Regions from separate parts of the Weissella sp. ESL1177 genome, predicted to be linked through region 1. Evidence: predicted binding sites of a transcription regulator. Region 1 holds the regulator's gene; each other region holds the start of a gene.
What was found. The regulator HrcA, encoded in region 1, represses chaperone genes, less so after heat shock. The targets are predictions, from matches to a motif close to TTAGCACTCNNNNNNNNNGAGTGCTAA.
Positions count from the first base shown of each region.

Region 2: a site for HrcA is predicted at 5,938-5,964, ahead of AC3B5D_RS06435 (ATP-dependent Clp protease ATP-binding subunit). Genes of this name have one in related genera too.
Region 3: a site for HrcA is predicted at 3,019-3,045, ahead of AC3B5D_RS06015 (co-chaperone GroES). Genes of this name have one in related genera too.

Region 1 is NZ_CM176591.1:420,286-427,647, reverse strand. Features, by position in the region: gene AC3B5D_RS02065 (hypothetical protein) at 1-652, opposite strand, end outside; gene AC3B5D_RS02060 (hypothetical protein) at 670-945, opposite strand; gene AC3B5D_RS02055 (DnaJ C-terminal domain-containing protein) at 1,026-1,946, opposite strand; gene dnaK (molecular chaperone DnaK) at 2,051-3,886, opposite strand; gene grpE (nucleotide exchange factor GrpE) at 3,952-4,518, opposite strand; gene hrcA (heat-inducible transcriptional repressor HrcA) at 4,534-5,559, opposite strand; gene AC3B5D_RS02035 (hypothetical protein) at 5,755-7,362, opposite strand, start outside.
Region 2 is NZ_CM176591.1:1,327,330-1,334,691, reverse strand. Features, by position in the region: gene AC3B5D_RS06470 (universal stress protein) at 1-127, shown strand, start outside; gene AC3B5D_RS06465 (MarR family winged helix-turn-helix transcriptional regulator) at 257-685, shown strand; tRNA gene AC3B5D_RS06460 (tRNA-Gln) at 801-872, shown strand; gene AC3B5D_RS06455 (L-lactate dehydrogenase) at 1,159-2,097, shown strand; gene alsS (acetolactate synthase AlsS) at 2,258-3,943, shown strand; gene budA (acetolactate decarboxylase) at 4,006-4,722, shown strand; gene AC3B5D_RS06440 (zinc-binding alcohol dehydrogenase family protein) at 4,847-5,854, shown strand; gene AC3B5D_RS06435 (ATP-dependent Clp protease ATP-binding subunit) at 6,066-7,362, shown strand, end outside.
Region 3 is NZ_CM176591.1:1,232,416-1,239,777, reverse strand. Features, by position in the region: gene AC3B5D_RS06025 (bifunctional folylpolyglutamate synthase/dihydrofolate synthase) at 1-733, shown strand, start outside; gene abc-f (ribosomal protection-like ABC-F family protein) at 822-2,783, shown strand; gene AC3B5D_RS06015 (co-chaperone GroES) at 3,082-3,357, shown strand; gene groL (chaperonin GroEL) at 3,392-5,014, shown strand; gene AC3B5D_RS06005 (APC family permease) at 5,308-7,143, shown strand; gene AC3B5D_RS06000 (DUF2785 domain-containing protein) at 7,263-7,362, shown strand, end outside.

The sequences.
Region 1 (7,362 bases):
AATTAGCAACTAATTGTTTTGGTACTAGTATCGTAGCTGTCGTTGTAACTGTATCATAAGGCACAATTCCTGCCGTATTTAATTGACCATCATTGTATATACCACTTAATGCCGACATCGTATCATTGTTTGGATATTTAATCGCCGTTATTCCTGGTGTAATTGCCGTGACAGCACCATTATTAGTCACAGTATAGGTAATAACTAATGTCGTAAACTTAGATGCTAATTTACGATCATTTAGCGTGCGTCTTGCAGACAACAATGCATTTTGCGTACGCGCAGTGTTTTCAATCACATTGATTTGTTCTATTTTGTAACTTATATCACCATTTATAATCGTACTGTTAACTTGTTTACTAGCCGCCCATTTCTGGACGAGGCCACTTTCAGTAATTTGGTACTGACCAACCTTTTTAATATGGCCAAGTTTAACATAATTACTATTAGCTAAATCCTTCTTAGTCGGCTTGTACTTACCATTATTTTTGTCACCTTTTTTTGCAAAAGGTTGTTTATTGTGGGTCAATGTTTCTTCTGCCATGGTTTGGACACGAGTAGGTTGTCCATTAGTACGATATAATACTAAAACCACAATAATTGCAACAATTCCCACAATAGTTGCTACAAGCCAGCCTATTCGTCTTTGCATATCAGCCTTCCTTAATCTCAACCAAGTACAACAACATCATCAATAATACGATACCCATATATTTTGTGCAATTGTTGTTCGTTGTCACGTATCACAATTTCTAATGTGTTATCGTGGTACTTTTGCAAATCATTAATTGTTGTTCGCTGTTGCATATCTATTTCCAGTACCAAAAGATTATCATCTTTACCAACAATTCTAACAGGTTCATACTGAGGAACCAATAAACGAGTCATTATTGGTCGATCTAAAGGCATACCGCCTAATGATACTTTTAAATCTCCTAAATACATAGATACTCTCCAATTTATGTTGTTAATTATGACACAAAAAAAAACAAGCAACCTTAAATTGAGTCACTTGTTTAATCTATTTAACCGAAAAACCCTTTTTTATGTTCTCCAGTCATTGCTTCACGGAAAGCTTCAAGTGCTTTCTTTTGGTCTTTATTCAATTTCTTTGGTACATCCACGTACAGTGTCACAATATGATCACCATTATTGTTACTACGCATATGAGGGGCACCTTTACCACGCAAGCGGAAGTTTGTCTCAGTTGCAGTACCTGCTGGTACCTTCAATTTTACATCACCATGAACTGTCTTAACAGAAATTTCACCACCAAGCGTTGCGGTTGTAAAATCAATTGGCATACGTGAGTAAACAGTCGCACCATCACGTTCGAAGCCATCTTTTGATGGTGAAACATGAAAGACAACAAATAAGTCTCCATAAGGGCCGCCATTAATACCTGCTTCACCTTGACCAGACAGGCGCATTTGTTGACCATTTTCAACACCAGCTGGCACAGTAACCTTTAATTCCTTATTTTCTTGCTTGCCATTATCCGTAGAACGCGTATACGAAATAGTTGTATCTTTTCCGAACACAGCCTCCTCAAATGTTAGATTCATGCGGTATTGTAAATCTTGTCCCTTGCGTGGTCGATTTGGATCTTGGAACCCACCGCCAAACATTTGGCTAAAGATATCCCCAAGATCAGAGAAATCACCGTATTGGGCATTGCCACCACCGAAGCCACCGAAACCGCCAAAGCCACTTTGGCCACCAGCTTGACCATCAGTTGCACCGTATTGATCATACATTGCTCGCTTTTGCTCATCGCCTAAGGTTTCATATGCTTCTTGTACTTCTTTATACTTTTCTTCAGCGCCTGCCTCATGGTTAAGATCTGGGTGATACTTCTTAGACAGCTTACGATAAGCCTTCTTAATTTCATCTTGTGAGGCATTCTTATCAACACCTAAACGCTCATATAATTCAGTATTATTCATGAGGCAACTCCTCCTAAAAATTCAATATGTATCGCCTTGTGAGCTGCTATTCTCACAGAGGCGTACGGTCTGTAACGTAGGGGTGTTCAGATCGTTAATTCAGTTTACTTCTTATCATCATCTGAGACGTCTTCGAAGTCACCATCAACAGTATTGTCATCGCCTGACTTACCTTCTTGAGCAGTACCTTCAGCACCTTCAGCTGGTTGTGCTTGTTGATATAACTTAACAGCTAATTCTTGAGAAACTTTCTCCAAAGCTTCCTTCTTTGTCTTCATATCTTCCAAGTTATCAGCTTCTTTGGCAGCCTTCAAATCAGCAACACCATCTTCAACTGGCTTCTTCTCATCTTCAGGCAACTTGTCGCCAACTTCTTCCAATGTCTTTTCTGATTGGAAAATTAATTGGTCAACTTCATTACGTAAATCAGCTTCTTCTTTACGCTTCTTATCAGCTTCTTCGTTTGCCTTAGCGTCATTCATCATACGCTCAATTTCATCATCTGACAATGATCCTGAACTCTGAATGGTAATCTTTTGCTCTTTATTTGTACCCAAATCCTTCGCAGATACAGAAACAATACCATTACGATCAATGTCAAACTTAACTTCGATTTGTGGTACACCACGAGGTGCAGCTGGGATGTCAGCTAATTGGAAACGACCCAATGTCTTGTTATCGGCAGCCATTGAACGCTCACCTTGCAAAACATGAATATCAACGGCTGGTTGATTATCAGCAGCTGTTGAGAATGTTTGTGACTTTGACGTTGGAATGGTCGTATTACGATCAATCAACTTAGTGAAGACACCACCCATTGTTTCAATTCCCAATGATAATGGTGTCACATCAAGCAAAACCACATCCTTAACATCACCGGTAATAACACCACCTTGAATAGCAGCACCCAAAGCAACAGCTTCATCAGGGTTAATTGAGTGATCTGGTTCCTTACCAGTTAACTCCTTAACAGATTCTTGTACTGCAGGGATACGAGTTGAACCACCATTCAAAATAACCTTGTCAATATCGTTCATTGAAAGTCCAGCATCCTTCAAAGCATTGCGAACTGGTCCTTCAGCGCGCTTAACCAAGTCAGATGTTAATTGATTGAATTGTGCACGTGACAATGTTGTTTGCAAGTGCAATGGTCCTTCATTAGTTGCCGTGATAAATGGCAAATCAATTTGTGCTTCTGTTGCTGATGATAACGTCTTCTTTGCCGTCTCAGCAGCATCCTTCAAACGTTGCAATGCTAGCTTATCATTCTTCAAGTCAACACCATGTTCTTGCTTAAAGCCATCAGCTAACCAATCAATAATCTTTTGATCAAAGTCATCACCACCAAGATGTGTATCACCATTCGTTGACAAAACCTCGAACACACCGTCACCTAACTCTAGTACGGAAACATCAAATGTTCCACCACCCAAGTCATAAACCAAAATCTTTTGATCTTGATCTAACTTATCTAGACCATATGCCAATGAAGAAGCTGTGGGCTCGTTAACAATACGTTCAACTTGTAGACCCGCAATCTTACCAGCATCTTTCGTTGCTTGACGTTGTGCGTCATTAAAGTATGCAGGGACAGTAATCACTGCCTTATCAACTGTCTCACCTAAGTAATCTTCAGCATACTTCTTAATGTATTGCAAAATCATTGCTGAAATTTCTTGTGGTGTATAATCTTTACCATCTACAGTAACCTTATAACCAGGCTCACCCATGTGTGACTTAATTGATAAAATCGTGTCTGGATTAGTAATTGCTTGACGCTTTGCAGTATCACCAACTTGTGTTTCACCATTCTTAAATGAAACTGCTGATGGTGTTGTCCGACCACCATTTGGATTAGTAATAATCTTTGGTGCGCCACCTTCCATAACTGCAACAGCAGAATTTGTTGTTCCTAAATCAATTCCAATGATCTTTGACATAATAATTTACCTCTTTTTGATCAGATTTTTTATTTTTATATTGTGCTAATGGCTCGGTCGCTATGTTAATTATAAACAGCTACCATTGCTGGTCGAATAACACGATCAGCTAAAACATATCCCTTTTGAAGAACCGTCGCAATTGTATCAGCTGGATGATCATCATCAGCTGGTACTGACTGAATCGCTTGGTGGAAGTTAGGATCAAATGCTTCACCAGCTTCACCAACCGCTTTCACATCATGCTCTTCAAGCGCTGAAATTAATGTTTTATAAACCATTTCAACACCTTTTTTAATTTGTTCAGCTGCACCATCGTCAGCTTCAACTTGTAATGCGCGTTCAAGATTATCGACAGCTGGTAAAATTGACGCCGCCAATTTTTGATTAGCAAATTTCACAGCTTGAACTTGCTCTTTTGCATAACGAGACTGCATATTTTGCATTTCAGCATGTGCACGCAAATAATTATCTTCAGCTTCGGCAACTTTCACTTTCAAATCTGCAATTTGATCTGCTTCAGTTTTTACTTCGGCTTCCTCAGATTCAGTCGTTTGCGTTTCAGCGTCAACATCTGTTTCTTCACTGGTAGCTTCTAGCTCTTCTTCAGGGTTCTGCTTTTCTTCTGACATGTTAACACCTCTTTTCTAACGATAGTATTCTAATAACTGCTGTGTTAAAGCACTACGGAACGCATCAACCAAACTAACCATATCAGCATATCGCATTGATGTTGGGCCAAGTATGGCTATCGCACCAACACCGTACTGTGCAACACGGTATGTGGCTGATACTAGGCTATATGGTGATAATAAATTATTACCATTCTCATCACCAATTTGTACCATTACGCCATCATTTGCTGTTCCAACAACCCGACGCATATCATTTGCCGAATCAAGCAACTGATACAATTGCTTAACGTCTTGCAAACTCGAATTAACCGTGAAGTCTAGAACATTTAAATAACCACCAATGAATACTTGTTCATGAATCGAACGAGCTAATACATCACCAAACAGTTGCAAAAAAGCAACCGGTGTTCGAATCGTTCGTTCCATTTGCCAAGGTAAATCACCAGTCAATGTTTTTAAAACATCAATAATCGGTTGGTTCACTAATGTCTTATTAATATAATCAACCATATCATCAAGGTTTCGCACTGACATACCTTCTGGTAATCTGAAACTTTGACTTGTCACTTGCCCATCATTAGTAACTATAATCGCCATGATTTGCTGACCATTAATTGGTACCAAGCGGAATCCTGATAGTCGAATATCAATCGATTCAGGTTTTAGAGCAACAACCGTATAACCTGTTAGACTTGCTAACTCATTTACCATTGTTTGCATTAAATCATCAATTTCTTGAAAATTGCGATTAAACACACGTTCTAAAGATTCCTGAACGACTTTTGATAAACGATGTTGATGCATTAATTCATCAACATAGTAACGATAGCCTCGTTGTGAAGGTACACGTCCTGATGAAGTATACTCTTTTTGTAGCAAGCCTAATTCTTCTAGTAGTGCCATCTCGTTTCGCACAGTCGCTGAACTTACTGTCAAACCCAATTCACTCAATAGTGTTTTTGATCCAACAGCTTTGCCGGTTTTTGCGTAATCGCGAACTATTGTAGCTAATATTAGCTGCTGTCTTTCCGTTAACATACGCGCCACCTTTCTTAGCACTCTCAACTACTTCGTGCTAACAGTTATTATAGTACACGCCTTATCGTTACTTGTCAACACTTTTTAGCACTCTTTATTATTAAGTGCTAAATTAGTTTACTTTTCCCGGTATATCAAGCATTAACTGTTCAAAAAAGCAAGTAGTGACCTATTAATGCCGCTACTTGCCCCATCCTATGATTTATGTTTTGCTTTGATGATTTTCATACTGCCAATGATTATCAAGATTAACCACGATACTAGGCTAAGCCAGTTTGCAAAAATTCTAACTGGTGTGTTTTTGTATCTAATATCAATTTTATTATGCCCTTTTTTAATAGCAACAACGATTAGATTTTCCTTGGTATACTTAGTAGTCATTTCTTTACCATTAACGTAAGTATGGAAGCCTGGATAATATATATTTGGTAGTATCAATCGTTGATTTGCTTGCTTAGAACTAATCTGATAGTGAATAGCATTATAGCCTGTCGACCAGCTCAGCTGTTGTATATTTTGATTAGGATTAATTGCTGGAATATTATGTTGCTCTAACTGATACTTTAATCCAACACTTTGTTTTGGCAAATAATCATAAACATAGTTATTTAATGTACTTTTTTGAAAGTCTTGCCACTTAACAATGGTTACTGCATTATTTTCTGGATTATGTTTAATATTGAAGTTTAACGCAGTTGCTGTCGTCAAGCCAATTAAGCCAAACAAACTAATTATTATTAGTCGGTTCTGCCTATTGGTAATTAAGTCCTTTAATGCAATGGCACCTAACAATGAAGATAAGAACGTTGCAAAATATAAAAAACGTCCAACAAATTGAATAAAACTAAAATATTTATCAAAAATTGGCCATGGAAAAACATTAGAAGCCAATATCACTGACAATAACATCATGACAGCATAATATTTTAAAGGTGCTTGAAACTTGTGCCAACGAATGGCGACACACACAAATAAAATTATTCCTAGTATGCCCAAACTATATGATGCAATATTGCTAGTAATAAATAGACTTGTAAGTGCATAAGTTGTCTTGGATAAAATCAATTTATTTACGGAAATATTTTTCACAAATAATAGATTTTGCATTAGTGGTAATAAGAAAAAGGCTGTCAGACAACCCGTTAATATGCCGGCATATACGAGTCTCAATAATCTAAACCACTTTACCTTTAACGATTCTGATAGCGTTAAAGTTGCAAAGAAGCATAGCATTAATAATAAAAGTGCGACACAAGCATCTGGCAAGTCACTAAAAATCAATCCAGTGACACCGAGTGATAAAAGCCACCACTGTTTATAATCGCCAACTGCAATTTGATACATACCCAAAAAAGCAATTGGTATAAAAATAAATGCAAATGATCCGCCAAAACTCCGGTAAAACAATGTAATTGTTAATGTAAAATGACCAAAGCCGTATAAAATACTGCTTAATAGTGCCGTATAGCGATTATGAGTTAATTTTAGTGTCACAACGTACATTGATGTAAAAGTCAAAAAGAAGATTAGTGCAACAAAAATCAGATACGCCAAATAAGCATTGCCAACAATGACTTGCAAAAAAGCTTCTGGTAATAGCGTAAAAATTGGATAAAACATATTTTCAGGATAACCAAATGATCCGAAAGTTTTCGTCATCATACTTGGATTAATTTGCGTTATATGTCCCGCTTTTAAATTCAAATAACTTTCGGCAATACGTGAAATATGAAAACGACCATCCCATCCCGGATTATGCTGGTAAGCAGGTCCGTGCAGATAAGGTAATATCAGTAAAAAACT
Region 2 (7,362 bases), 910 kb from region 1:
TCCTGCTGTACAGCCAGATATGGTCGTGATTGGTTCACATTCACAACAAGGAACAGAAAAATATTTTGGATCACAGTCAAGTTACGTTGCAAACAACGCACCTGTCACAGTCATGATTGTTCGTTAATAAGAAACGATTCTTAGAGATTAGCCATTCGCGGGCTAATCTTTTTTTTCAAAAAAATTAGTCTGACACGGTGAAAATCGTTCGTTAAAATTATTTCTGTGACAAACAAAATGATTTTGGAGAAAAAAGATGACACTTGTGGCACAATATATTAATGCTTACTTAGCAACGTTAAAATATTTAAATGATACGGTTGCGGAACCGGCGGCGGTTTATGATCTGTCTTTTGAGCAATATTTAATTATGCGTAGTGTGGCGCAACATGATGGGCTAACTTTGACTGATATTGTTGCACGTCGTCAAGTGACGCGTGCTGCTATATCAAGGCAGATTCGTATGCTTCTACGGAAAAAATATATTTGGCAAGAAGCAGATATTACCGATCGTCGTCGCATGTTATTACATTTAACGATACATGGTTACACAGTTGAACAAGCTTTGAGTAAACAAATTGAAATGCGTTTTGAAAATTGGATTTTAGAAGTAGGTGATGAAAGGGCCAAAAAAATATTAACTTTCATGGAACGATTTGGTGAAAATATACCAACCAATATATAGGAAAAGTAAATTGACAAGCTAACTTTTTGGTTTGAATTGTATATCGTGAATATCTTTTTTGTTTGATTAGGCTTGAATTTGTGGTTAGTATGTTGTATGATTTAATAGTTGTTTTTGGGCATTAGCCAAGTGGTAAGGCAATGGTTTCTGGTGCCATCATGCACTGGTTCGAATCCAGTATGCCCAGTTTTACAGATGCGGGAAGCGTTAGTTATTCGTTAAGAATGGTTAACGCTTTTTGTTTATCATTATTTGTCAAAATCGTTAAAAAGATTGGTGACATTTAGAGTTGCAAAAAACAAAGTTAGTCGTTATGATAGTGGAGCAAGTTTGAGAAGATTATAAATAGCCAGATAGAGACGACCGTTTGTACGACGACCGCCCTTTTTGTTGTGTGTTGTTGCGACGGTGTCTTTGGTTATGACACTTTAATAATGGTTTCCATTATTGTCTATTTTTTGGAGGAATGAATTATGACACAACACCATCAAAAGGTTGTTTTGGTTGGCGATGGCGCTGTTGGTTCATCATATGCTTTTGCATTGATGCAACAAGGTATTGCTGAGGAATTAGTAATTGTTGATATTGACCAGAATCGAACGACAGGAGATGCTATGGATCTGGAAGATACAACTGCTTGGACATTTAATAAGCAGGTCTGGTCAGGGACATATGCAGATGCTCATGATGCAGACTTAGTTGTTATTACGGCTGGTGCGCCACAGAAGCCAGGTGAAACACGACTGGATTTAGTTGATAAGAATTTAAAAATTATGAAAGTCATTGTGTCAGAAATTATTGCCAGTGGGTTTAACGGTATCTTCTTAGTTGCTGCTAATCCAGTTGATATTTTAACGACTGCTGTACAAAAAATGTCGGGGTTTTCAAAAGAACGTGTCTTTGGCTCAGGGACGTCGCTAGATACAGCGAGATTACGAGTGGCATTGGGACGACGATTTAAAGTTGCTCCTGAAGCAGTGTCAGCATATATTCTGGGTGAACATGGCGATTCAGAATTTGCCAACTTTGATGAAGCGACCATTGGTGGTCGTCCATTGAAGGTATGGGCAACTGAAGCAGGAATGACAGCTGAAGATTTAGAACAAATCTTATTTGATACAGCACATAAGGCTTATGACATCATTGCGCGAAAAGGTGCAACCTTCTATGGCATCGGCGCATCCTTAGCACGTATCACGCGAGCAATTTTCCGTGATGAACGAATCATTTTACCAGTGGGTGCACCGTTGGATGGACAATACGGATTAAATGATTTGTATATTGGGACACCAGCTGTAATTGGTGCAAATGGTATCGAGCAAGTGATTGAAGTGCAATTATCAGATGATGAACAAGCAAAAATGCAAAAATCTGCTAAAATGTTGATAGAAATTTTGAATAAAAGTTTATAATAAATGAAAACGCTTTATATTCGATTATTATACGTATTGTGAAAAAATGAACTACCGTTATGTCTAAAATAATGGTAGTTTTTTACTACTAAATATTGCCAGAACGCGCTACAATATAGGCATTGATGCTTATTGGCAATATATTAAAGAGGTAGAGTACATGTCTGAAGAGAAGAAGACTGGTGCCGACTTAGTTGTCGACAGTTTAAATAACCATGGCGTTGACTTAGTGTTTGGTATTCCTGGCGCTAAAATTGATCGTTTGTTTGAAAAATTAGATCATCCTAGTGAAGGTAAGAAAGCGCCAAAATTAATCGTGACACGGCACGAACAAAATGCTGTTTTTATGGCACAAGCATTTTCACGTATCACTGGTAAAACTGGTGTCGTTGCAGTTACTTCAGGACCTGGGGTTGGTAATTTAGCTTCTGGTTTGATGACGGCGACTGCTGAAAATGATCCGGTTTTGGCAATTGGTGGTCAAGTACAACGTAAAGATTTATACCGTTTGACACATCAAAGTACACCATCAGCAACTTTGTTTGCACCAATTACAAACTATTCAGTAGAAATTCAAGATCCAAATAACATTTCGGAAATTATTTCAAATGCTTTCGCTGCTGCAAATGGTCCAAAGCCAGGTGCCGCATTTGTTTCGTTACCACAAGACGTTGATGAAGCTGAAGTAAATGCAACGGCATTGCCAGCAGTTAAGCCAGCACGTTATGGTGCTGCAGCTGCCGAAGATATTGCTTGGCTAGCAGAGCAAGTTAAAGCTGCGGAGCTACCAGTCTTGTTAGTCGGTGCACGTGGTTCAGATGATGCGACAACGGCAGCCTTGCATGCATTACTTGAACAAACAACATTACCAGTTGTTGAAACATATCAAGGTGCAGGTGTTATTTCTCGTGAATTAGAAGAAAAGACTTTCTTTGGTCGCATTGGTTTCTTCCGTAACCAAGTTGGTGACCAATTATTAGCCCAATCTGATTTGGTTATTACAGTTGGTTATGACGCAATTGAATATGAACCACGTAATTGGAACAAGAATGCTGATTTGCGTATTGCGGCAATTGATACACAAGCTGTTCAAATTGACAATAACTTTACGCCTGAACGTCAATTAGTTGGGACACTAGCTGATACTTTGAAAGCATTGCAAGAACAAATTGCAGGTTATGAATTACCAGTTGCTTCTCAGAACAAGTTGACTGAATTTAAGGCTGCTTTACATGCGGCAGAAGAACCAACGTATACACCAGCACAAGCAAATCTAAACCACCCATTGAACATTATTAAGTCATTACAAGCACACATGACTGATGAAATGACCTTATCATCAGATATTGGTTCACATTATTTGTGGCTTGGTCGTCATTTTAAGTCATATGTGCCACGTCATTTCTTGATTTCAAATGGTATGCAAACGTTAGGTGTCGGATTACCTTGGGCTATGGCTGCAGCAATGGTTCGACCAAATGCAAAGTCTGTCTCAGTATCTGGTGATGGTGGTTTCTTCTTTTCAGGTATGGAATTGGCAACTGCTGTTCAACTACACTTGAACACGGTGCACATTGTTTGGCAAGATAATTATCACTATGATATGGTTAAGTTCCAAGAGGAAGTTAAGTACAATGGTGAGTCAGCAGGTGTCAAGTTCTCAAATATTGACATTGTGAAGTTTGCTGAGTCAGCTGGTGCCAAGGGATTGCGTGTTGAAACACCTGACCAATTGGATGCGGTTATGGATGAAGCTTTTGCAACCGAAGGACCAGTTGTTGTTGAGATTCCAGTAGACTACTCACATAATTATGAATTAATGTCACAATTAATTGATGCAGAATAATATAAAAAAGCGTCCAGTTCACTGGGCGTTTTTTGTTAAAATACCATATTAGGAGGAAAATCATGGCAACAGTTTATCAACATAGTACATTAGAAGCTTTGATGGGGAAAGTGTTAGGTGGTACGGCCACTTTAGCTGAATTAAAAGAGCATGGGGATGCAGGTATTGGTACTTTCGATGGTCTTGATGGTGAGATGATTATGGTCGATGGTGAGGTTTATTATATGGACGGTGAAGGAACGATTCATCACGTGACAGATATGAACAAGACGGTACCATTTGCGACTGTTCATCATACTAGTGATCCATCAGAAAAAGTGACCTTCAGTGCTGGTAATATGAAAGAGATGGTTTCGCTTGTTCGTGATCGTGAATTAGAGAATACATTCTCAGGTGTAGTTTTGCGAGGTAGTTTTGATTATATGAAAGTTCGGTCGGCACCTAAGTCAGAACGACCATTTCCATCGTTATCTGAAATTACAAAAACACAACGCGAGTTTGAAAAACGCGATGTGACGGGAACATTAGTTGGTTACTATTCACCTGAATTGTATCAAGGTACTGTTGCAGCTGGTTGGCATGTTCATTTTTTGAGTGATGATCGTACCTTTGGTGGTCACGTACTAGGATTTGATGCGAATGAGCTTGAAGGTGATTTAACGATTTTTAATGATTATGCACTCCACTTACCTATTCAAGATAAAGATTTCCGTGAGCATCATGTTGAAATGGCTGGTCTGAAAGAAGGCGTTGCAGCAGCAGAAGGTTCACAAGATTAAGTATTTATACGATAGTAATGACAACAGCGAATAGCGTTGCCATTACTATTTTTTTTATAGTAGAGATAGTATCATATAAGTAGAGAAATAATGGGAAACATGACTTATTATAAGGGAGTGAATCATGACAGAAATGATGAAGGCGGTTGTAACAACAACGGACGCGAACAAACCATTGATAGATAAGAAAATTGAACGACCAAACATGTCGAATCATGATGTGTTGGTTAGAGTTGCAGCAGCAGGCATGAACCCAGTAGATACGAAACAATGGGAATTAGCTGCAGCAGCAGGTCAAGAACGTGTATTGGGATTTGATGCGGTTGGCGAGATTGTCGCAATGGGGGATGATGTGACAAAATTCGCGATTGGTGATCGTGTGTTTTTTGCCGGTGAATTAGGTCGGACTGGTTCTAATGCTGAATATGAAGTTGTTAGAGAAGCGTTGATTAGCGAAGCACCAAGTAGGTTATCGAATGTAGAAGCTGCTGCAATGCCGTTAACATTTTTAACAGCATATGAAATGCTTGCTGATAAATTTCAGATAGAAATGGTTGCCGATGGTGCTAAAGGTGAGACTCTATTAGTGATCAATGGTGCTGGTGGTGTTGGTTCAATGATGATCCAATTAGGCAAGTGGCTGGGAATGACAGTTATTGCGACCGCTTCACGTCAAGATACGATTGATTGGGTTAAAAAGTTGGGGGCAGATTTTGTGGTCAATCATCGTGATGATTATGTGACGGCGGTAAAAAAATTAGGGTTTACAACAATACCCTATATTGCCGTACTACATTCACTTGATCAACATTTTGAATCAGCTGCTAAGTTGGTTGATGTATTTGGCCATATTGGTGCGATTGTGCAATCAATGACACCACTGCCTGTTGGTTTGATTAAGAATCAAGCAGCATCACTTGATTGGGAATTTATGTTTGCAAAAACAAATGCTGATAAAAATGTTGCGACGCAGGGAGCCGCATTGACTTTGTTAGCTAAGTTAGTTGATGAGGGTGTTGTACAATCAACGTTAACCAAAACAATGACGGGGTTATCTGCAAAAACGATTTTAGCAGCACAGAGAGAAGTTGCTATTGGAAATATGATTGGTAAGTTAGTTATTGAATATTAAAATATAAGTAAATATATTCAAAAGAATGGACTTTTTATGAACAAAAATTCATTCTTTTTTTTATAAAAAAATCGCGTTTTTGACTTGCACTCTACGTATGAGAGTGCTAATATAGATAATGTAAGCAAGGTCAATAAAGGTCAAACAAACGGCAACTATTGTATCTATTGGGAATAATGAATATAAAAGAGATTGTAAGGAGGCTGGTAATATGGCACAAGATCCATTTGGTTTTTCAAATTTTGATGATATTTTTCGTATGATGAATAATGAAGCAACAAGGGCACAACAAGCACAACGTACCCAGCAAAGGCCCCGCCCACAAATGGGACAAGGTAATGGGGGCAATAATAATGGTCAAGGTGATAGTTTACTTGATCAATACGGTATTAATTTGACTGAAATGGCACGTAAGGGTAAGTTCGATCCAGTAATTGGTCGAGATGATGAAATTGCTCGTGTTATTGAGGTGCTTAACCGTCGAACAAAGAATAATCCAGTACTAATTGGTGAAGCTGGCGTTGGAAAGACAGCGGTTGTAGAAGGTTTAGCACAGGCCATTGTTAACGCAAAGGTACCTGGTAAGCTGCAAGGTAAAGAGGTGATTCGTTTAGACGTTGTCTCACTTGTTCAAGGAACAGGTGTGCGTGGTCAATTCGAAGAGCGTATGCAACAATTGATGGATGAAGTATCTAAACGTGAAGACGTCATCCTATTTATTGATGAAATTCACGAAATTATGGGGGCAGGAACAGCAGGTGAAGGTTCAATGGATGCTGGTAATATCTTAAAGCCTGCCTTAGCTCGTGGTGAGTTCCAGTTGATTGGAGCAACGACATTAAATGAATATCGTAAAATTGAAAAGGATGCAGCGATTGCTCGTCGTTTCCAAACAGTTCAAGTCAATGAGCCATCAACAGATGAGGCACTGCAGATTTTGAAAGGTATTCGTTCGCGCTATGAAGACTACCACAAGGTAAAGTATTCAGATGAGGCACTAGAAGCAGCTGTTAACTTATCAAATCGTTACATTTCAGAGCGTTTCTTGCCAGATAAGGCAATTGATTTAATTGATGAAGCGGGTTCTAAGAAAAACTTATCAGTTAAAATCGCTGATCCAAAAGAACTAGAAAATAAGATTCATTCAACTGAAGCTCAAAAACAATCAGCTATTGAACGTGAAGATTATGAGAAGGCAAGTAAGTTACGTGATCAAGTCAATAATTTGGAATTACAGTTAGAAGCTGTTAAGCAACAAGCACCACAAAATGAAGCTGCACAAACAGTAACAGTGGAAGATATTCAAAAAATTGTTGAGGAAAAGACTGGTATTCCTGTTGGTGAATTAGCAGAAACGGAACAGACACAATTACGAAACTTAGGTGATAATTTATCAGCTCATGTTATTGGGCAAGAAGAAGCCACTGAAAAGATTGCGCGTGCCATTCGTCGTAATCGTGTTGGCTTTAATAAAACTGGTCGTCCAATTGGTAGTTTCTTATTTGTTG
Region 3 (7,362 bases), 810 kb from region 1:
GCGTCCTGTTGTTGTGGGACGATTAACACCAGCAGCTAATCAAGTGATTGATACAGTGGCAACTGCTATGGGTGCATCTGTGTATCGTTTGGGACAACAATTTCAAGTGACCGCATTACCAGATGAAAATCTATGGGGTGAAACATTCGATGTATCGGGGACAATTAATTATCAGCAAGTATTTGTTGACTTGATTGGTCATTATCAAATTGATAATGCAGCCGTTGCGTTACAAACAGCTCAGTTGGTTACCAACTTTTTTAAACGCCAATTGACACCGAAAATGGTGACACAAGCGCTAAAAACAGTTTGGTGGCCGGTTCGGTTTGAAAAAATTGCAACAGACCCGATAATTATATTAGATGGTTCACATAATGAACCAGGAATAAAGGCGCTAATCGAAATTTTAACAACGCGATTTAAAAAAAAGACGATTCACATTTTATTTGGTGTCTTACAGGATAAAAATTATCCTCAAATGTTACAATTACTTGCTGACCTACCAAATGTTGATTTGCATGTGGTTGGATTTCAAGGACCGAATAATCGTCAACCACTTGAGCCATCATTAGCAGCACATCAAGTTCGTACACAGCACGTAACTGTCCATCGGACGTGGCAAGTGGGTCTTGATATTGTTAAAAAGGAAAGCAACACGAACGATATCATTTTATTGACTGGCTCACTGTATTTTGTATCTGAGGTACGACAAGCGCTTGCTGATCAAGAATAACCTAGCGTCAAATGGGTTGATTTGGTACAGTAGATAGAGAATGAGATTAGGTAAGATAACACGTCATGCCTAAGATGGAGTGATAAATATGATTATTTTACAAGCAAGTAATGTGGCGCGACGTTTTAATGGTGTCACATTCTTTAAAAATATTTCGATGCAAGTACAGAATAAAGCCCGAGTTGGTTTAGTTGGGCGCAACGGCGCTGGCAAATCAACATTATTAAAAATGTTGATTGGTGAAACAACACCTGATGAAGGTGAAATTTCAATGAAAAAAGGCATTCGATTAGCCTATTTGGCTCAAAATTCAGGATTAGATTCGAAATTATCTGTCTATAATGAAATGTTGACAGCCTTTGCCGATGTGATTGCTTTGGAAGAACGGATGCGTCAAATGGAAGCGGAAATTGCTGCAACGACGGACTATGAAAGTGATGACTATACAGAGTTGTTGACAGCTTATGATCAAACGCAACACGATTTTGATGAGAAGAATGGTTATGGATATGATGCAACGATTCGCTCAGTATTACACGGTTTTGGCTTTGATGAGTCATTTTATGATCAAAAAATTGCAGCCCTCTCTGGGGGTCAGCGAACGCGACTAGCCATTGCAAAGCAACTATTGGAGACACCGGATCTGTTAATTTTAGACGAACCAACGAATCATTTAGATATGCAAACGTTGGCTTGGTTAGAACAATATTTAAAGAATTATCAAGGTGCATTGCTAATCGTGTCACATGATCGATATTTCTTGGACCGTGTTGTGACTGAAATCTACGATATGCACTCTGGTCAACTAGACCACTATAAGGGTAATTATAGTGATTTTATGCAGCAAAAAGCAGCTAAGGTTTTGCAAGAACAAAAGGCATATGATAAGCAACAAGCTGAAATTGCAAAATTGGAAGATTTTGTTAAGCGAAATATTGTGCGGGCATCAACAACGAAACGGGCGCAATCAAGGCGCAAACAATTAGCAAGAATGAAGCGCATCGAAGCACCCAAGAATGAGTCTGGTGTTGCTCATATTCAGTTTGTTGCTGATGAAGATTCTGGTAATGAAGTGTTACGTGTAACAGATGTGAAGTTGGGATATGATATGACACATGTCTTAGCCGAAAATGTTAATGTTGCCGTTGATAAGCAACATGCAGTTGCTTTAGTTGGTCCTAATGGTATTGGTAAATCAACCTTTATTAAAACGATTTTGGGTAAACTTCCCTTGTTAGCGGGGCAAATTAAATTAGGGGCTAATGTTTCAGTTGGTTATTATGATCAAGAACAACAAACATTAGACAATAAAAAATCTGTGATTGATACCATTTGGGATGAACATCCTAAGATGCTTGAAAAGGATGTTCGGTCGATTTTAGGTTCATTCATGTTTTCTGGGGAGGCAGTAGAAAAATTAGTATCAGCATTATCAGGTGGTGAACGGGCACGACTATTATTGACTAAATTGGCTTTGGAACATGCAAACTTTTTAATTCTTGATGAGCCAACTAATCATTTGGATATTGATTCTCGTGAAGTTTTAGAAACGGCTTTAAATGAATATAATGGGACAATTTTCTTTGTGTCGCATGATCGTTATTTTATTAATGAAGTTGCAACTGAAGTGATTGAACTTTCGCCAAATGGTACACGCTTTTTTGATGGCGATTATGATTACTATCTTGAAAAGACAGCTGCTGAGAAAGATAAGCAATTGGCAAAGGAGACAGATAGCACAACAGCTGAAGTGACTGTTGTCTCCGAAAAAAAGCAGACGTTATCACGAACTGCGTTAAAAGAACAACAACGCGAACAGCGACGATTGGAACGTGCAGTTACTGGTATTGAGGAGCAAATGACCACATTAACGGATCAACGTGATGATTTAAATGTTGCGTTGAACGATCCAGCGAATAGCTCTGATTTAGAGAAATTAACGGATCTTTCTAATAAAATTGCAACGCTTGATAAACAATTAGCAGATATTGAGGATCAATGGACTGAAGCAAGTCTTGCTTTGGAAACATTTCTTGCTGACGATCATTAATAGCAGATTGTGTCAATTTTTATAAAGGACCGTCAATCTATTTGTGAAGTGCCCCATAATCGTTAGATTTTTATGTCTAACAATTATGGGGCACTTCATTGTTGGATTGGCGGTTTTTGTTTGTTATGACAATGAAATGAGCTATGAGTTTTTCTAAATAAAATCTGTTTTTTTGATATTTTGTCAAACAAAAGTTTGCAAAAAGTGATGAATGTGTTATTATTGATAGTGTTAATTAGCACTTGTATATAAAGAGTGCTAACAAATAGAAAATTTTAACCTGTGGAGGTCAGATAACATGTTGAAACCATTAGGAGATCGTGTTGTATTGCAAGTATCAGAAGCACCTGAGCAATCAGTTGGGGGTATTTTATTAGCTTCTAATGCACAAGAAAAGTCAGTTACAGGAAAAGTTGTTGCCGTTTCGACACAAGCGGTAGGTGACTTGTCAGCACCAGCTGCAGTCAAAGAAGGCGATAATGTCATATTTGATAAGTTTGCTGGTACTGAAATTAGTGTTGATGGGGTTGATTATTTGGTTGTCCACGAAAAAGACATTGTGGCAGTGTTGTAATTTAAATAATTAATGAAAATAGAGGGTCGTAAATATGGCAAAAGATATTGAATTTTCAGAAGATGCACGTGCAAAAATGCAAGCAGGTGTTGATAAGTTAGCTGATACAGTAAAGACAACCATTGGTCCTAAAGGACGTAATGTTGTGATTGAACAAAGTTATGGTGCACCAACAATTACGAATGATGGTGTAACAATTGCAAAGGCAGTTGAGTTAGAAGATCATTTCGAAGACATGGGTGCAAAATTAGTTGCCGAAGTTGCTTCAAAGACAAATGATATTGCTGGTGATGGTACAACGACTGCGACAGTTTTGGCACAAGCCATCATTAATGAAGGTATGAAGAATGTTACAGCTGGTGCTAACCCAGTTGGTGTTCGTCGGGGAATTGAATTAGCAACTGACGCAGCTGTTAAATCATTGCATGATATGTCAAAGACAGTATCAACAAAAGAAGAGATCACACAAATTGCATCTATCTCTGCTGCTAACCCAGAAGTTGGTAAGTTGATTGCTGAAGCAATGGAAAAGGTTGGCAATGATGGTGTCATTACCATTGAAGAGTCAAAGGGTATTGAGACAACTTTGGATGTTGTTGAAGGAATGCAATTTGATCGTGGTTACATGTCACAATACATGGTTACTGACAATGATAAGATGGAAGCATCATTAGATAATCCATATATCTTGATTACAGATAAGAAAATTGGTAATATCCAAGAAATCTTACCATTGCTACAAAGTGTTGTTGAGCAAGGTCGTGCTTTGTTGATCATTGCTGATGATATTACCGGTGAGGCATTGCCAACACTTGTTTTGAACAAGATGCGTGGTACGTTTAACGTTGTTGCTGTGAAGGCACCTGGTTTTGGTGATCGTCGTAAGGCACAACTTGAAGACATTGCTATCCTAACAGGTGGTACAGTTATTACTGATGATTTAGGCTTGAACCTGAAGGATACAACGATCAACCAACTTGGACAAGCTGCTAAGGTTACGGTGACGAAGGACAATACAACAATTGTTGAAGGCAACGGTGATTCTGCAGCAATTAACGAACGTGTTGAAATCATTAAGGGTCAAATTGCAGAGACAACCTCTGATTTCGATCGTGAGAAGTTGCAGGAGCGTCTTGCTAAGTTAGCTGGTGGTGTTGCTGTTGTTAATGTTGGTGCAGCTACCGAAACTGAATTAAAAGAGCGTAAGTACCGAATCGAAGATGCTTTGAATGCTACTCGCGCTGCAGTTGAAGAAGGCTTTGTTTCTGGTGGTGGTACTGCATTAGTTAATGCCATCCCAGCTGTTGATGCGTTATCAGAAGAAGGTGACGTACAAACAGGTATTAACATTGTTAAGCGTGCCTTAGAAGAACCAGTTCGCCAAATCGCAGAAAATGCTGGTGTTGAAGGTTCAGTTATCGTTAACCAATTGAAGAATGAAGAGGTTGGTATTGGTTACAACGCTGCAACTGGTGAGTGGGCTGACATGATCAAGGCTGGTATTGTTGATCCAACCAAGGTAACACGTTCTGCTTTGCAAAATGCCGCTTCTGTTTCAGCTTTGTTGTTAACAACTGAAGCAGTTATTGCTGAACAACCTAAGGATGATGCTGCTGCTCAAATGCCTGCACAAGGTGGTATGCCCGGCATGATGTAAAATCATAAATGCTTGGTTTACTATCAAAACGGATTTCGGCATATCGTCATGATATTGCCACTTATTTTGATAAAAAGGTCTTAAATTTGCCGCATGCTGGTGGGTTTAAGACCTTTTCTTTTGTGTCGTAAATATTTCAGTTATTGTCACAAAAAAGAAAACATAAAAATAAACAAAAGGATAGACAATCGATAAGCTAAGCACTACAATAAACCCTTGTAGAAATGGCACCTACCAACAGGTTAATTTCTACATCATATTTATCAAAATTAAATTTATTGAGGAGCTGGAACATGTGGCCTTTATTGAAGCGGTTTTTAATTGGTAAACCGTTAAAAACTCTGGATGAAGATGCACGTCAACTTAGCCGAACGAAAGCATTGGCGCTCTTATCATCTGACGCTTTGTCATCTGTTGCATATGGAACAGAACAAATTATTACGGTTTTGGTAGCTGTTGGTGGTGTTGCCACGTTATGGTTGCAATTACCAGTCGTTGCGTTAGTGCTGATTTTGTTAGCAGCAATTACTTTGTCGTACCGGCAAATTATTCATGCGTATCCAGCTGGCGGTGGTGCTTATTTGGTGACGTCAACTAATTGGGGCCGTAATGCTGGCTTGGTGGCCGGTGGCTCATTATTAGTTGATTATATGCTGACGGTGGCTGTTTCAGTGGCATCAGGAACTGAAGCAATCGTGTCGGCGATACCATCATTACATCATTATAATGTTGCTATTGGTGTGATTATTATTTTAATTCTAACGGGTATTAATTTACGTGGATTACGAGAATCAGCTGGTGCATTAATGGTACCAGTCTACTTGTTTATTGCGATGATGGTCGTGATGATTGTCTGGGGTTTTTACAACATTCTAACTGGTCGAGTAAATTACGAACCAACGACGACAGGACATATTGCAACAGGTAGTGTTTCGGTCTTATTGTTTTTGAAGGCATTTTCGAGTGGTTCATCATCACTAACGGGTGTGGAAGCCATTTCAAATGCAGTGCCAAATTTTAAAGAACCAAAGCCTAAAAATGCGGCTATTACTTTGGTTATTATGGCTGTCATATTGGCCTTTTTCTTGGTTGGTGTGACTGGTTTGTCATTTATTTATGGTATTCAGCCAAACGCCCATGTCACTGTTTTAGCGCAGATTGGACAACGTATTTTCGGACACGGTATCCTATTTTATCTTTTACAAATTTCAACCGCATTAATTTTGGCAGTTGCTGCTAATACCGGTTTTTCAGCTTTTCCACAATTGGCTTATAATTTGGCAAAAGATAAATTTATGCCTCATAGTTACATGGATAAAGGTGACCGCTTAGGCTACTCTAATGGTATTATGTCATTAGCTTTAGGCGCGATTGTGCTGTTGGTCATTTTCAATGGTTCAACAGAGGCCTTGATTCCGTTATATGCCGTTGGTGTGTTTGTGCCATTTACTTTATCGCAATCAGGCATGATTATTCACTGGTGGCGTGAACGTGATGGTCATTGGCTTTCTAAAGCATTTATCAATTTTATTGGTGCATTAATTTCAGCAGTATTGGTGATTACGTTGTTTGCCTTACATTTTGAATCAGTTTGGCCTTATTTGATTATTATGCCAATTTTGATACGTATGTTCTGGGGGATTAATCGGCATTATCGGTTAGTCGCTAAGCAGTTGCGAATTTTATCGCAAGAACCAATTAGACGTAGTCATTATGATGGGGCAACAATCATTGTTTTAGTATCAAATTTGACACGTGCTACTGCTGAGGCGGTTGATTATGCGAAATCAATTGGTGATAAGGTATTAGCGATGCATGTTTCGTTTGATTCCAATCCACAAAAAGAACATCGTTTAGGTGTTGAATTTAAGCGAGAATTCCCAGAAGTACGTTATGTTGACATTCATTCGTCATATCGATCAATTACTAAACCAGCCATGCGGTTTGTTGATGAAATTGCGAAGGGGACAAAAGAACGAAATCATTCGTTAACGATTTTAATTCCACAATTTGTGCCACGCCATAGTTGGCAAAATGCCTTGCATAATCAAAATAGTATGAAATTACGTACAGCATTAGCTTCACGTGATGTGACTGTTTCAACATACTATTTCCACTTAAAAGAATAGTTATCATAACATACTGGTTTATCCCTCTCAGGTTGAGAAATTGTATAGACCCGTATGTTTTTTATTTTAGAAGGTTGTGGTAATCTAAATGAGACGAAAAACAAAGAAGGGATGAAAGAATGGACTATACGATTGATGATGTTCGTGAGGAATTAAAGATGTTACGCTCACGCTTGCACGCGGGAACGTTGTTTGATTCATTAGGTAGCGAAGTTGGCC